4 regions of the Clostridium acetobutylicum ATCC 824 genome follow, and region 3 is predicted to be linked to each of the others. Evidence: riboswitches for the same ligand, from Rfam matches in the RefSeq annotation. Region 3 holds a riboswitch; each other region holds the start of a gene.
What was found. Region 3 has a riboswitch for S-adenosylmethionine ahead of CA_RS05240 (methionine ABC transporter ATP-binding protein). Riboswitches for the same ligand answer to the same signal wherever they lie in the genome.
Positions count from the first base shown of each region.

Region 1: linked by a shared signal. The riboswitch ahead of metA (homoserine O-acetyltransferase MetA) and the one ahead of CA_RS05240 (methionine ABC transporter ATP-binding protein) in region 3 are both predicted to bind S-adenosylmethionine.
Region 2: linked by a shared signal. The riboswitch ahead of CA_RS02195 (trans-sulfuration enzyme family protein) and the one ahead of CA_RS05240 (methionine ABC transporter ATP-binding protein) in region 3 are both predicted to bind S-adenosylmethionine.
Region 4: linked by a shared signal. The riboswitch ahead of metH (methionine synthase) and the one ahead of CA_RS05240 (methionine ABC transporter ATP-binding protein) in region 3 are both predicted to bind S-adenosylmethionine.

Region 1 covers NC_003030.1:1,974,969-1,978,960, forward strand. The annotation lists gene clpA (ATP-dependent Clp protease ATP-binding subunit ClpA) at 1-1,323, shown strand, start outside; SAM riboswitch class I at 1,403-1,503, shown strand; gene metA (homoserine O-acetyltransferase MetA) at 1,603-2,508, shown strand; gene CA_RS09480 (TldD/PmbA family protein) at 3,595-3,992, shown strand, end outside.
Region 2 covers NC_003030.1:451,813-455,804, reverse strand. The annotation lists gene CA_RS02200 (trans-sulfuration enzyme family protein) at 1-889, opposite strand, end outside; gene CA_RS02195 (trans-sulfuration enzyme family protein) at 910-2,064, opposite strand; SAM riboswitch class I at 2,140-2,242, opposite strand; gene CA_RS02190 (hypothetical protein) at 2,821-3,513, shown strand.
Region 3 covers NC_003030.1:1,129,318-1,133,309, forward strand. The annotation lists gene pflB (formate C-acetyltransferase) at 1-499, shown strand, start outside; gene pflA (pyruvate formate-lyase-activating protein) at 510-1,223, shown strand; gene CA_RS05230 (FeoB-associated Cys-rich membrane protein) at 1,275-1,427, opposite strand; gene CA_RS05235 (PilZ domain-containing protein) at 1,633-2,028, shown strand; SAM riboswitch class I at 2,220-2,324, shown strand; gene CA_RS05240 (methionine ABC transporter ATP-binding protein) at 2,403-3,365, shown strand; gene CA_RS05245 (methionine ABC transporter permease) at 3,365-3,992, shown strand, end outside.
Region 4 covers NC_003030.1:668,437-672,428, forward strand. The annotation lists gene metH (methionine synthase) at 1-2,740, opposite strand, end outside; SAM riboswitch class I at 2,815-2,920, opposite strand; gene CA_RS03165 (PrkA family serine protein kinase) at 3,090-3,992, shown strand, end outside.

The DNA of each region.
Region 1 (3,992 bases), 850 kb from region 3:
CCATACTTTACAGATGGAAAAATAAAATTTATAGGATCAACTACCTATGATGAATATAAGAAAATATTTGATAAAGATAGAGCATTGTCTAGAAGATTTCAAAAAATAGATGTAGGGGAACCAACAATTAATGAAACCTATGACATACTTATGGGGATAAAAACCAGATATGAACAGTTTCATAATGTACACTACACCAATGCTTCACTTAAAGCTGCAGCCGCTCTTTCAGCAAAATGCATAAATGATAGATTTTTACCCGACAAGGCAATAGATGTAATTGATGAGTGTGGTGCATTTGCTGAAATGAATAGGAAAGATACTGAGAAGGTTTATATAAATGTGAAAGATGTAGAAAATGTAATTTCATCTATATCAGGCATACCAGTAAAAGACTTATCCAAAACACAAATAGAAAAGCTTAAAAATCTAAAAAAGAATCTGAAAAGCAAAATATTTGGTCAAGACAAAGCTTTAGAGTCTATAGTCCAATCAATAAAAAGATCAAGTGCTGGTTTTAACGATGAGAATAAGCCAGTAGCAAGTTTTCTTTTTGTAGGTCCTACTGGTGTTGGTAAAACAGAAATATCAAAACAATTAGCAGAAGCTTTGAATATAAAGCTAATAAGATTTGATATGAGTGAATATCAGGAAAAACACACTGTAGCGAGATTAATAGGATCTCCTCCGGGTTATGTAGGATATGAAGAGGGAGGACTTTTAACAGATGCAGTTAGAAAAAACCCATATTGCATACTACTTCTTGATGAAATTGAAAAAGCTCACTCTGATATTTTAAATGTACTTCTTCAAGTTATGGATTATGCTACTCTAACAGATAACAGTGGAAAGAAAGCTGATTTTAGAAATATTATACTCATAATGACCTCTAATGCAGGAGCTTCAGAGGTAGGTAAAAATAAAGTTGGTTTTGGTAATAGAGTAGTTGGTGAGGATAATATCGATAAAGAGGTTTCTAAAATATTCTCTCCTGAATTTAGAAATAGACTTGATGATATAATAATATTCAATAAAATGGATGAGGATATGGCTATACGTGTTGCTAAAAGATCCCTGGATGAATTCCAGCAGAAGCTAAATAAAAAGCATATAAAAATTAAAGTTACTGATGAATGCTATAAATGGATTGCGTCTAAGGGATTAAACTCAAATTACGGTGCAAGAGAAATCCTAAGAGTGATACAAGAAAAAATTAAACCTTATTTTATAGATGAGGTTCTTTTCGGAAATCTCACTAAAGGAGGAGAAACATTAATAGACGTAAAAGATAATAACATAAAATTTGAAAGTATAGATAAGTAAGCAGATTTTCTAAGCGTTGACAATTAAAAAGAATTGTACTATAGTATAATTACTATTTAGTGATAAAATTTCATATTATTTCTTATCAAGAAGGTGGAGGGACTGGCCCTATGAAGCCTGACAACCGGCAAATGTACGGTGTTAATTCCTGCAAAACTTATTTGTTTTGAAAGATAAGAAAACAGCTTATTAATTAATGAGTATGTTAATAATCCGTTTTTCTTATTGGAAAATGGATTTTTTTTATATATTAAAATTTAAACTAGGACGGTGAAAAAAATGCCTATAAAAATACCTGATAATCTTCCAGCAGCAAAAACTTTAAATGAAGAAAATATATTTTTTATGGATGAGGATAGAGCCTATCATCAAGATATAAGACCTCTTAATATTGTTATAGTTAACCTTATGCCAACAAAGATAGTAACAGAAACTCAAATATTAAGGCTAATTGGAAATTCGCCTCTTCAGGTTAATCCGACCTTTATTCATACACAAACTCATAAATCACAAAATACTTCAAAGGAACATTTAATTAAATTTTACGAAACCTTTGAAGAGATTAAAAACAATAAATTTGATGGCATGATAGTAACAGGAGCTCCAGTGGAGACACTTTCCTTTGAGAATGTTGATTATTGGGAGGAACTATGCAGAATTTTTGATTGGTCAGTTACTAATGTAACCTCAACTATACATATATGTTGGGGGGCACAGGCCGGTTTATACCATCATTATGGGATACCTAAATACGAGCTTCACGAAAAACTATTTGGAGTATTTAAACATAACCTTACTGAAAGAAATATAAAATTGACACGAGGTTTTGACGATGAATTTTATGCTCCGCACTCGAGACATACTTATGTAAAAAGAGAAGATATTAAAAAGAATCCTAGCCTAAAGATTTTAGCTGAATCTGATGAAGCAGGAGCATATATAGTTGCATCAGAAAACGGCAAAAATATCTTTGTTATGGGACATGCAGAATATGATGGTGATACATTAAATCTAGAATATATTAGGGATAAAAATCAAGGTATGAATATAAAAATCCCTAAAAATTACTTTAAAGATAATGATCCAGAGAAGGGACCTATGGTTACTTGGAGAGGTCATGCTAATCTTTTATTCTCTAACTGGCTTAATTATTATGTATATCAGGAGACACCATTTGAACTATAGAATTATGAGAGTAAAGTATTATTAAAACATAGAAAGTGTGTTATTATGAAAATCGGTAGACTACTAGGGATTTTAAATATACTTGCTAATACTGATAGAGCCACAGTACAAGAATTATAAGAAAGATTTGAAGTTTCTAAGTGTACAATTCTTCGAGATCTGGATATGTTGAATGAGTCAGTGATTACAATTATTACATATTCAGGACTTATTCGGCCTCATAAACTTGTTTTTAAGCAGTTATATTATATTTATACGCTTATAAGCAAGAGTTCCGTTTATTTAAAATCAATATAATTGCTACCTATAAAATTATGGATGCAAATTTCAATTGTAAAGCTGTTAAAAAAATAGATTTTAGAAAAGATTTTGCTATTGGTTTGTTTTCATCACAAGATCAAAAATCATCGTTTAAAGTTATAGAACCACTTGAACTAAAAAAATTAATAAAAACTCGAATAAAAGGAATATATAACCTCTACAAAGATGACATATAGGTGTCATCTTTTTCGTTATTATACTGTAAGTTATTATCCCAAAAATTTTGATATGTTGTTACTGATTGGAGGCTATGCTTGGATGAAACAGAAAAATAATGTTATTTATCCTATTGTTGAGTATGCCATTCAACATAACATTCCGTTACCAACAATTTCATTGAAAAGCAAGCAGTTTACGATGATTCAGGTATAATAATTGCAAATGGTACAGCTTCTTTAGAATTTGCTAAGGAAATTATATTATATTTGAATATTAAAACTAGAGAAAAAGTTTATGAAATGTATCTATATAATAAGCTGAATAGTTAATTAAAAAAACTTATAGGTGATGCTAAGGAAAATGGATTTTATTATAGTGGAAATGCTATAATAAAATAGTTGGTTATATTTGTGACTTTTAACATATGACAACTACATGAAAGTAATAAATTTAAAATTGAGTATAAAAATTGGAATTAATAGATTGATTTTGAGTCAAGGATGGATTGTATTTAAAGCCATATAAGCAATCTTTAGAACAGGGGAAAATAGTTGTGAAGGAAGCTTTTTCAAATACTATTTTACTTTACATAAGGAGTTGATAACTATGATAAATAAAATCTTACTTCAAGATGTACTAGAAGCGTCTTTAGAAAAGGGTGCAGACTTTGCAGAAATATTTGTAGAGGATACCATTTCAAATGATTTATTTATGAGTGCGTTAAAACTAAAAAAATCCACTACAAATAGAGTATTTGGAATTGGCATAAGAATAATTAAAGGATTAAAAAGCGTATATGCTTATACAAATTCTACAGATAAGGAAACTCTCTTAAAAACAGTTAATGAAGCCTCATTGGCACTAGGGGATTTAAAACTAAATAAATCTATAACACTAAAAGAAAGATTGAATTTAAATATTCATCCTATAATATATGTTCCATCATCAGTCAGTACCTTAGATAAAAAAGCTATAATTGAAAGAGCATCTGTTTCTGCAAAAAA
Region 2 (3,992 bases), 680 kb from region 3:
ATACAGCTCCTGCTCCTGAGGCTTGGGAAAGGTGTATTTCTCTGCCTTCATGGCTAGGCATTCCTGGATAGTGTACTCTATCAACAAATTTGTTAAGTAGAAGCCATTTTGCAAGCTCTGTGGCATTATTTTGTTGATAATTTAGCCTTACCTTAAGGGTTTTCATTCCTCTCAATAATAACCATGAATCTTGTGGACTAAGCACTGCTCCAAAGGCATTTTGAACAAAGTAAATCTTATCCGCTAGCTCTTTATTTTTCGCAACAACAAGGCCTGCAACAATGTCACTGTGTCCATTTAAAAATTTTGTAGCACTATGAACTACTATATCCGCTCCAAGCTCTAGTGGTCTTTGAAGATATGGTGACATAAATGTATTGTCTGCAATAACCAATAACTTGTATTCTCTTGCAAGTTCAACTATTGCCCTTATATCTGTTATTTTCATAAGTGGGTTTGATGGTGTTTCTATATAAATTGCTTTTGTGTTCTTTTTTATTGCTCTCTGAACTTCATTTATATCTGTTGTATCTACAAATTCACACTCAACTTCAAACCTTGAAAAAAATTGTGTTGTTATTCTGTAGGTTCCTCCATAAACGTCTTTTGGTACGATTATGTGATCATGGGCTGAAAAAATGCTCAAAACCGAGGAAATTGCCGCCATGCCTGATGAAAAAGCAAAGCCTTTGTAACCTCCTTCTAAAAGAGCTATTGTATTTTCTAATGCTTCACGTGTAGGATTTCCTGATCTTGCGTAATCATAAGTTACATGTCCATCTATGTTTTCTTGATGAAAGGTTGAAGTTTGATATATGGGAGTACTTATAGCTCCTGTTGCCTTATCTCCTTCAAATCCGCTGTGTATAAGCTTGGTTCCAAATTTCATTTTAAAATCCCCCTTAATATTTATGCTTGCAATGCTTTATCTAAGTCTTTTATTAAATCATCTACATTTTCGATTCCCACAGAAAATCTAAGAAGCTTATCTGTAACGCCTAGCCTTTTCCTTATATCATCTGGAATATCTGCATGAGTTTGAGTATAAGGATAGGTTATTAAACTTTCCACTCCACCAAGGCTTTCAGCAAAAATTATTACTTTTACGCTTTCAAGTACTTTTTCTACGGTTTCTTTACTATCTACGTAAAAGGAAATCATTGCTCCAAAACCTGATGCTTCACTTTTTAAAATATCATGACCAACGTGCTCCTCTAATCCTGGATAAAGAACCTTTGTAATTTTCTTATGTTTTTTTAAGAAGTTTGCTATTTTAATTGCGTTTTCCTGCTGTCTATCAAGTCTTATGTGAAGGGTTTTTATTCCTCTTAAAATTAGCCAACTATCAAAAGGTGCAAGCACAGCTCCAACAGAGTTTTGTATAAATCTAAGCTTTTCAATTAACCTTTCATCATTTAAAATGACAAAACCTGCTAAGGCATCATTATGTCCACAAAGATACTTAGTTCCGCTGTGAAGAACTATGTCTGCTCCAAGCTCTAGTGGTTTTTGATAGTAAGGCGTCATAAAAGTATTGTCCACTATAAGTAAAGTATTATGTTCTTTTGCTAATTTACTAACCTCTCTTATATCAGTAATTTTCATAAGAGGGTTTGTTGGAGTTTCTAGGTATATGGCTTTTGTATTTTCCCTCAATTCCTTTTCTATATTTTCAGTGCTTGTTGTATCTGTATATGTGACTTCAATTCCATAATGTTCATATATCTCCTCAAATATTCTATAGGTTCCTCCATACAAGTCATCTGAAACGATTATATGATCTCCACCTTTAAATATGGTAAGAACACTTGATATTGCAGCCATACCAGAGGAGTATGCGAGACACGCTCTACCATTTTCAAGTGCTGCAACTGTCTTTTCAACTTCATCTCTAGTGGGATTTCCTGTTCTTGAATAATCATATCCAGTTCCTTTATTTAAGCCTTCATGTCTAAAGGTAGAACTTTGGTATATTGGGTAGCTTATTGCCCCAGTTCTGCTCTCAAAACCACTCTCCCCATGAACTGCTTTTGTCTCAAAATTTCTACAATCTATTTCTCCCATAATCTTCTCCTCCTAATAATAAAAAAATAAAACTGCTTCTTATCCATTAAAAAATAAGAAGCAGTTTTAAAAACATTCTCATCTCTCAGGATAAACCTGTAGGAATTAGCACATCTCCAAAATAATTGGATGTTGCCGGACTTCATAGGGCCTATCCCTCCGTCACTCTTGATAAGAAACAATTATTTAGTTTTCGAACTTGTTTAATATGATTATTATATGTTCTATTATTTTAATTGTCAAGAATATTTTTCTATGCTAGCTTATTAGCCACTCTAAATATTCCTTTAATGCAATGTTTTATGTTTTTAATTTATTTCGCTGATAATTTTAGTCGGTATATTTTTATTTGATAAAAGACGGATTGATTGGGGTTTATGATTCTAATGGGCTCTGCCAAAACCTCTGGCCTAATTTATATGTTGTATTAGAGTTTATTAGCTTTGATAAAAGATGAGTTAATTTGAGTTCATAATCCTAATGTACTTTGTCACCCTCCCTATACTAACTTACATATCTTATTAATTTTATTTTCTTTGAACTATTTGAATTGATATTTTGAAGTTTTAATACCTATTATTAGCCTTAGCACAAAACATTTTTCTTTATAAATACCTATATGTAGTGCTTGACTCCTAAATTTTCTACCTTTATAATATGTTTTAAATGTAAACTTTAATATTAGTTATAATAATTTTAAATAATTATATTATAATATAAACAAGTTTTTACAATTAACAAAGGATGTGTAATTTAGTGAAAGAAAAAAAGATAAAAATTCTTTGCAGTATTGCTATAATGTTTATGATACTATTATCAGTAGGTTGCTCAAAAACAGGTCAATCCGACGATAATTCATCAAAGTCTAAAGCTTCCGTTAAATCAAAGTGGATACCTAGTAACACTAGTACTAATTTAAAATCAAAATATAGCGTAACTCGAAGTAAATTTGTATCTCAAGGACAAAATATAATAGATAAATTGAAATTAATATGTGATAAATATGGAATTAAATATACTTTGAATGATAAATATTCTAAAGGTAATTGGTTAGCTTTTAATGCTAAAGATATAAAAGAAAATGGCAATAATGGAAATGTGTATGATATTTCATATACTGGTGATATTATAACTGATGGAAAGGGAAATACAACAGCTTATAACAATGTTGAGTTGGATGTAAGACAAAAAAACAATAAACATTTTGATACTAGATATTGTAAGTTTCTAAGGGAATTTATAACCAGCTTAACTGGAAATAGCAATTATGATTTTAAAGACTTTAATTCTTCGGTAAAGCAGGTAGATAAAGATTATACTAAAAAAGTTTTAGCAAATAGAGTAAAAAATAATGCTAAATCCTTTGAGACTATAAGAGTTGTTCAATATAATGATAATGAAAATACTTTAGAATATAGATTTGTTACGGGCTCAATGCCTTTAAAATAATTAAAAAACACGCCCTAGCTTTCATATGAAATTTATTTTTCATTAGCTAAGACGTGTTTTTTAGGTTGTTACCCCATTGCAACTTATTTGTCTTTTAATACTACCTATATTAAAGGTAGAGGTGTATTTATATGAATTTTTGTAGCTAGCATTATTATTTGAGTGATAATCGTAGAAATAGTATAGCGTAATGATGGATTTACGCTATCTTTCCAACCCCCTTTATTAACAACATCCTTAATTAGCTTATTTTCTTTTTTGAATGACGTGTTTTTTCTAAGTTCATGATTATAATGGGCTCCGCCCAAACCTCTTTATTAACGACATCCTTAATTAGTTTATTTTCTTTTTTGAATGACGTGTTTTTTCTAAGTTCATGAATATAATGGGCTCCGCCCAAACCTCTTTATTAACGACATCCTTAATTAGTTTATTTTCTTTTTTGAATGACGTGTTTTTTCTAAGTTCATGAATATAAT
Region 3 (3,992 bases):
GACCGCTGCTTATAGAAATGCAGAACATACATTATCAATGTTAACTATAACTTCAAATGTAATGTATGGTAAGAAAACAGGAGCAACACCTGATGGAAGAAAGTCTGGAGAGGCATTTGCACCAGGAGCAAATCCTATGCATGGAAGAGATAAAAATGGAGCATTGGCATCTTTAAATAGTGTTGCTAAGATTCCATATAGAAGTGTATGTCAAGATGGAGTTTCAAATACATTTTCAATTATTCCAGATGCACTTGGAAAGAATGAAGAAACAAGAGCAAATAATTTATCAGCTATTTTAGATGGATATTTTGAAAAGGGAGCTCATCACTTAAATGTAAATGTGCTTAATCGTGAAACTCTTCTAGATGCAATGGAAAATCCAGAGAAATATCCTACACTTACAATAAGAGTATCAGGATATGCAGTTAACTTTGTAAAACTTACAAAAGAACAGCAAATGGAAGTTGTTAAGAGAACATTCCACGGAAGAATGTAGAGGTGTTAATTTGGGAAAAATTCATTCTATAGAAACCATGGGTTTAGTTGATGGACCGGGAATAAGAGTTGTTGTGTTTTTTCAAGGATGCAGGCTTAGGTGTGCATTCTGCCATAACCCAGATACTTGGAATGTTAATTCTGGTGAGGAAATTTCAGCTGAAGAGTTAATGTTAAAGGTTAAAAGGTATAAAAACTATTTCGATAAATCTGGGGGTGGAGTTACATGTTCTGGAGGAGAACCATTAATGCAGCCAGAATTTTTATTAGAGTTTTTAAAGTTATGCAAGGAAAATGGAATAAATACAGTAGTTGATACAGCAGGTTTTGGATGTGGTAGTTATGAAGAAATTTTAAAATATACAGATCTTGTATTACTTGATATAAAGCATATAAATGATACGGGATATAAAGATTTAGTTCTTGGAAATATTAAAGAATTTTATAGGTTTGTCGATAAGGTTAATGATTTAAAAGTAACTACATGGGTAAGACATGTTATGGTTCCAGGTATAACAGATAATTATGATAGCATGGATAAATTAGTTGATATAATAAAGAAGATAGATAAAGTAGAAAAGTTTGAAATTCTTCCTTATCATACGCTAGGAGTAAAAAAGTATGATAAGCTTGGAATTGAATATAAACTTAAGGGAATAAAAGATATGGATAAAAAAATAGCTGCTGAATTTGAGCAGTATGTTTGTGAAAAATTGAAAGTTTAAACTTATATAGGGTTTCTATATAAAAATGTATAGAAACCCTATAATAAAATACTATTTAATTTCTTTATGTGGCAAGCAGTTGCTGCAGGATTTTGAGCCTGAGCAGCAATTACATTCACCTTTTGCTCCTTTTTTAAAGTTTTTATAAAAAACATATAAGGCTGCACTTATTATAAGAAGTGTTATTATTATTTCAATAATCATAGAACTCAACTCCCTTTTAATATGTATAGATAATAGCAATGAATATCATTTTCAATTAAATAGTATCATTTAATCAGATTGATGTCAACTGGCGGCTACTCAACAAAAACAAGAGTTTTTATAATTGATGTTAATATTTATGTTGAATTATGATATAATACATATGAGATAGGTAACTATACATAAATTCGAAGGGGGAATTTATATGGTATTGGCCTCTAAGTCTGATATCAGTGATAGGCATAAGGTTTATAAATATAAAACAGAAAAAAGAGGTAAAAATAGAAAGAGAATAGACTTAGAAATCTCATATCCTAGAATAAATGATGAGAGCGTATATGAAAAATATAAGGATAGGGAGCCAATATTAAAGTCAGTTAACATATCAGAATCTGGAATATGCTTTAAAAGCAGAATGCTATTAAGGTCAGGAGATTTTGTGAGTTTTCTTCTTAATATTGAGAGAAAACCATCATTTTGGTGTCTTTCGGTGGTTAGATGGACAGGCTGTAATGATAATTCTTATGTAATCGGTTGTGAATTTGTTTCACTAACCTTGCAGCAAATAAAGACGATACGTAATTTTGTCGATGAGGATTAGAGATTAGAATTTGATTATTTAGTGTTAGCCTTAAGTAGGTGATATAATTTCCTTTTAAGGCATTATTTTTGAATTAAATCATATTATTTAAATTGGAAATATATGAATTGCGTATAAAAAAGACTAAATTCATATTGACATTTAAATATATACTAACTATAATATTAAATAAAGAAATTAATAAATTAGTGCACTTATCAAGAGAGGTGGAGGGACCGGCCCTGTGAAGCCCAGCAACCTGTATATGTTAATTATACAAGGTGCTAATTCCTGCAGCGCTAGCTGAGAGATGAGAATATAAATCGAGCTTTTAGAGCCAGAGTTTATTCTCTGGCTCTTATTATTTTTTAATCTAATGGGAAAAGGTGAATGACATGATAGAAATAAAAAATGTTTCTAAATATTTTTCAGGAAATAAGGTTCTTAAAGATGTTGATCTGAAGATTAAAGGCGGAGAAATATTTGGAATTGTTGGTCATAGTGGAGCTGGAAAGTCAACATTACTTAGATGTATTAATGGGCTTGAAACTTATGATGAAGGAAATGTAATAGTTTTTGGAAAAGACTTGAAGCAAATTAATGGAAAAAATCTCCGAGAATTTAGGAAAGAAGTTGGAATGATATTTCAAAACTTCAATTTGCTTAATAGAAAAGATGTATATCATAATATATCTTTGCCGCTTGAAGTTTGGGGAGTACCTAAAAATGAAATAGCTTCAAGAGTTAAAGAGCTTTTGGAACTTGTTGATTTAACTGACAAGATACACAGTAAGCCTTCAAACTTAAGTGGAGGTCAAAAACAGAGAGTAGCTATTGCAAGAGCGTTAGCATTAAACCCTAAGATATTACTGTGTGATGAAGCTACATCTGCATTAGATCCTAATACTACAAAATCAATACTAAATTTGTTAAGAACAATCAATTCTAAACTTGGTATAACAATAGTTATTGTTACACATCAAATGGAAGTTGTTAAAGGTATATGTGAAAGAGTCGCACTAATTGATGCTGGGGTTATAAAAGAAACTGGAGACGTAGAGAACTTATTTTTAAATCCAAGCAGTGAGATGAAGAAACTTATAGGACAAAGTGACGATGATGTACTTCCTAAGGAGGGGATAAACATAAGAGTTATATTCCCTAAGAATAGCAGTGAAGGTGCACTTATAACATCAATGGCAAGAGAACTCAATGTGGATTTTTCAATTGTATGGGGTAAACTTGAAAGATTTAGAGATGATGTTTTGGGAAGTTTAGTTATAAACATTTCAGAAGAAAACAAAGAAGTTATATGTAATTATTTGGTTTCACATAATGCAATTTGGGAGGTGGCATAATGAGTACAACAGATATATTAAAACAGATTTTGTTACCTTCACTTTGGGAAACAATTTATATGGTTTTTGTATCTACCTTATTTGCTATAATAATTGGATTTATACCAGCTATAATACTTGTTGTAACAGATGAAAATGGCTTAAAGCCAAATAAAATTGTATATAAAATATTAGATTTTATAATAAATATGTTAAGATCTTTTCCGTTTTTAATTCTTATGATTGCGATATTCCCATTCACAAAATTAATTACAGGAAAACAAATAGGTACAACAGCAGCGATAGTTCCATTAACAATTGGAGCATTTCCATTTGCAGCTAGAGTTATAGAATCTTCACTTAAGGAGGTGGACACAGGAATAATTGAAGCTGCTAAATCTTTTGGGGCAAGTAATTTTCAAATCATATTTAAAGTTATGATAAAAGAGGCCATGCCATCTATTGTTTTAGGAATTACTCTTACAGTTATTAATATAATAGGATATTCAGCTATGGCAGGTGCAATAGGCGGTGGCGGACTTGGAGCTGCTGCAATGCAGTATGGGTATAATATGTTTAACACCACAGTAATGGTTTATACAGTAATAATACTTATGATTATAGTTCAAATTTTACAATCACTTGGAA
Region 4 (3,992 bases), 460 kb from region 3:
TTTTATTCCAGTCAATAGTAAATCTGTTTTTTCTTGCGTTTTGAATGGAGATAAGTTCAATCTTATTAGTAGAGAAGGTCTCTCTTATTTTAGAATACTCTTCATTTAATTTTTCTAAGAAAGTAAATTTGTTTTCACTCATTAGATTTTTGGCTACGGTAACAGCATCTGAAGCATCAGTACTGTGTACTACATATTTATATTTCGTAGCTAGTTTTAAAGCTGTGTGAGTTTTTGAGGTAGCAGCACCACCCACCATAAGTGGTATATCAAAATTAAGCCTTTTCATTTCTTCAGCTACATAAGCCATTTCATTAAGAGAAGGTGTAATTAAACCACTTAAAGCAATGATATCTGCATTTTCACGTTTTGCCGTTTCAAGTATGGTTTCAGGGGGAACCATTACTCCTAAATCTATAACTTCAAAATTGTTGCAGGAAAGAACTACAGATACGATATTTTTGCCTATGTCATGAACATCGCCTTTAACAGTTGCAAATACAACCTTACCAGCACTTTTATTGTGATTTTTAGACTTTTCTTCGTTTATATAGGGAAGAAGACATTCAACAGCCTTTTTCATAACTCTAGCACTTTTTACTACTTGAGGAAGAAACATTTTTCCCTCTCCAAAAAGTTTACCCACTTTTTTCATTCCATTCATTAAAGGAACCTCTATAATTTCAAGTGCATTTGTATACTCTTTTCTTGCTTCTTCTATATCTTCTTCAATAAATTCAACATTTCCTTTAACTAAAGCATAACTCAACCTTTCACTTGGGCTTTTTTGTCGCCATTCATCCTCGTGCTTTTCTAAGGTTTCAGTCGTCTTTTTATACGTTTGAGCAAATTCTAGTAATGATTCAGAAGCGTTAGATGATTTATTTAGTACAACATTCTCAACCTTTTCGAGAAGATCCTTATCTATATCGTCATATAAATCAATCATTGCTGGATTAACAATACCCATATCCATTCCAGCGTTTATTGCATGGTAAAGGAAAACAGAATGCATAGCTCTTCTTATTGCGTCATTACCCCTAAAAGAAAAGGAGAGGTTGCTAACTCCACCGCTGACTTTAGCGTATGGTAGATTCTCTTTTATCCATTTAACAGCTTTTATGTAATTAACTGCATAGTTGTCATGTTCTTCAATTCCTGTCGCTATAGATAGTATATTTGGATCAAATATTATATTTTCAGGTGGAAACTCAACTTTTTCTGTGAGAATAGTATAAGCTCTCTTGCAGATTTCAATTTTTCTTTCATAAGTAGCTGCTTGACCTTCTTCGTCAAAGGCCATTACAACTACGCCAGCGCCAAAGTTCTTTATAAATTTTGCCTCTTCAATGAACTTTTCTTCTCCAACCTTAAGACTTATGGAATTTACTATGGCTTTACCTTGAATAGACTTTAATCCAACTTTTAAAACTTCAAAATTAGAGGAGTCTATCATAACTGGAACTTTTGATATTTCAGGTTCACTTGCAATAAGTCTTAAAAATGTTTCCATTTCAGAGCGAGCATCTAAAAGTGCATCATCAAAATTTATATCTATAATTTGGGCACCATTTTCAACCTGATGTCTTGCAATGGTTAGAGCCTCCTCATAATTTTTTTCACGTATAAGCCTTGCGAATTTTCTTGAGCCCGCTACATTTGTTCTTTCGCCTATATTTATGAAGTTACTGTTCTTATCAATTTTTATGTTTTCTAGTCCGCTGTAAATTGTTTTGGGTTCCAAGTTTGGAACTTTTCTTGGAGAAATGCCTTTAACTACGCTGCTTATTGCTCTTATATGTTCTGGTGTAGTGCCACAGCAGCCTCCAACTATATTTAAATGTCCTTCAAGTGCTAATTTTTTTACAATGCTAGCAGTTTCCTCTGGCAGTTCTTCATATTCACCAAGGGAGTTTGGAAGTCCTGCGTTTGGATGAAAGGATATATATCTATTTTGTGTTTCAGAGAGTCTTTTTATAAAAGGTATAAGTTCTTCAGCACCAAAGGAACAATTAAGCCCTATAGCAATTATATTTTCGTTTTTTAAACTTTCTGCAAAAGCGTCAAGAGTTTGACCGGATAATATTCTTCCACTTTTATCAGCTATTGTCCCTGAAATTATAATAGGAAGTTTTATTTTTTTATTTTCAAATACTGTTTCTGCTGCAAAGATTGCTGCTCTAGCGTTTAAAGTATCAAATATAGTTTCAATTAAAAGAAGGTCTACACCTCCATCTATTAGAGCCTCTATTTGATGTTTATAGGCATTACATAGCTCATCAAAGGTTACATTTCTAAAACCAGGATTTTCAACATCTGGAGATAGAGAAGCAGTTCTATTTGTAGGCCCAATAGAACCAGCAGCAAATCTAGGCTTATTAGGATTTAGTTTTGTGTAGTAAGTACAAGCTTCCTTTGCGAGTTTTGCCCCCTTAAAATTAATATCATATATTTTATCTTGCATATTATAATCTTTTTGTGATATTTCAGTAGCGTTAAAAGTGTTTGTTTCTATTATATCTGCGCCAGCTTCAAGGTATCTCTTGTGGATTTCTTTTATTATTTCTGGCTTGGTTAAATTTAAAACATCATTGTTTCCTTTTTGATTGGAATGACATGTACAAGATAAGGAACCTTTAAAGTCGCCTTCATCTAGATTAAAGGATTGAATACATGTTCCCATAGCACCATCTAAAACTAAAATTTTGTTATTTAACAAATTCTTTAGTGAAGAATTCATAAGTTAGCCCCCTTAAAAAATAGGATAAAATAAAAAGCCCTTGGAAATAACCTCGGGCTTTACATTCGCGATTATTCTCATCTATCAGCGTTTGCTGCAGGATTTAGCACCACATATATTAAAAAATATACTGGTTGCCGGGTTTCAAAGGGCCAGTCCCTCCACCACTCTTGATAAGATTTTTACATTAAATTTGTTTTTATTATATTAGTTAAATTAAAAAATGTCAATACAGTAATTTTACAATAATAAATACATATATTTATTATAGATATTTCATTTATCCAGTTAAGACTTTAGGAAAATTACTTTATAAATTGGATGTTATAAAATGATTGGAGGTGCATTCATGGATTTTAAGGAAATCATAGAAAATGATAGAATTAGCTCAAGAAAAACAAAGTTTGAAGGTACATTTATAGAATATCTTGATATGGTTAAGAAAAACCCTGATATAGTTAAGCTGGCCCACAAAAGAATATACGATATTATAAAGAGCAAAGGCTCTGAGGTTTTAAAGCCCGAGGAAAATCATAGAATAAGAAAAATTTATGGAAATGAATCAATAAAGAGATATAACTTCTTTAAAAATGATTTCTTTGGTATAGATAAGGTTATTATGAAGCTCATGAATTATTTTAATTCGGCTTCTATGAAAGGTGAAGAAGCAAGGCAGGTATTGTACCTTGTAGGTCCTGTTGGAGCAGGAAAATCATCTTTAGTTGAATCTATTAAAAGAGCTCTTGAGGAGGCAAAACCGGTATATTCTTTAAAAGGCTGCCCCATGAGAGAAGAGCCACTTCATCTTATTCCAAAGCATTTAAGAGGGGAATTTGAGCAGCTTCTTGGAGTGGAGATAGAAGGGGATCTATGCCCTGTTTGCAGATATAGACTTATGCATGAATATAATGGAGAATATGAAAAGTTCCCTGTAATTACTAGTGGATTTTCCATAAGATCTAGAAAAGGAATTGGTGTAGTACCACCTGTTGATCCAAATAATCAGGATACATCAATTTTAACAGGAAGCATAGATATTTCAAAAATGGATCTATATCCTGAGGATGATCCAAGGATTTTTTCCTTAAATGGAGCTTTTAATGTTGGTAACAGAGGACTTGTAGAATTTATAGAGGTATTTAAAAATGATGTAGAATATCTTCATACTATAATTACAGCGACACAAGAGAAATCAATACCATCTCCTGGTAAAGGAGCAATGATATATTTTGATGGACTTATAATAGCCCAT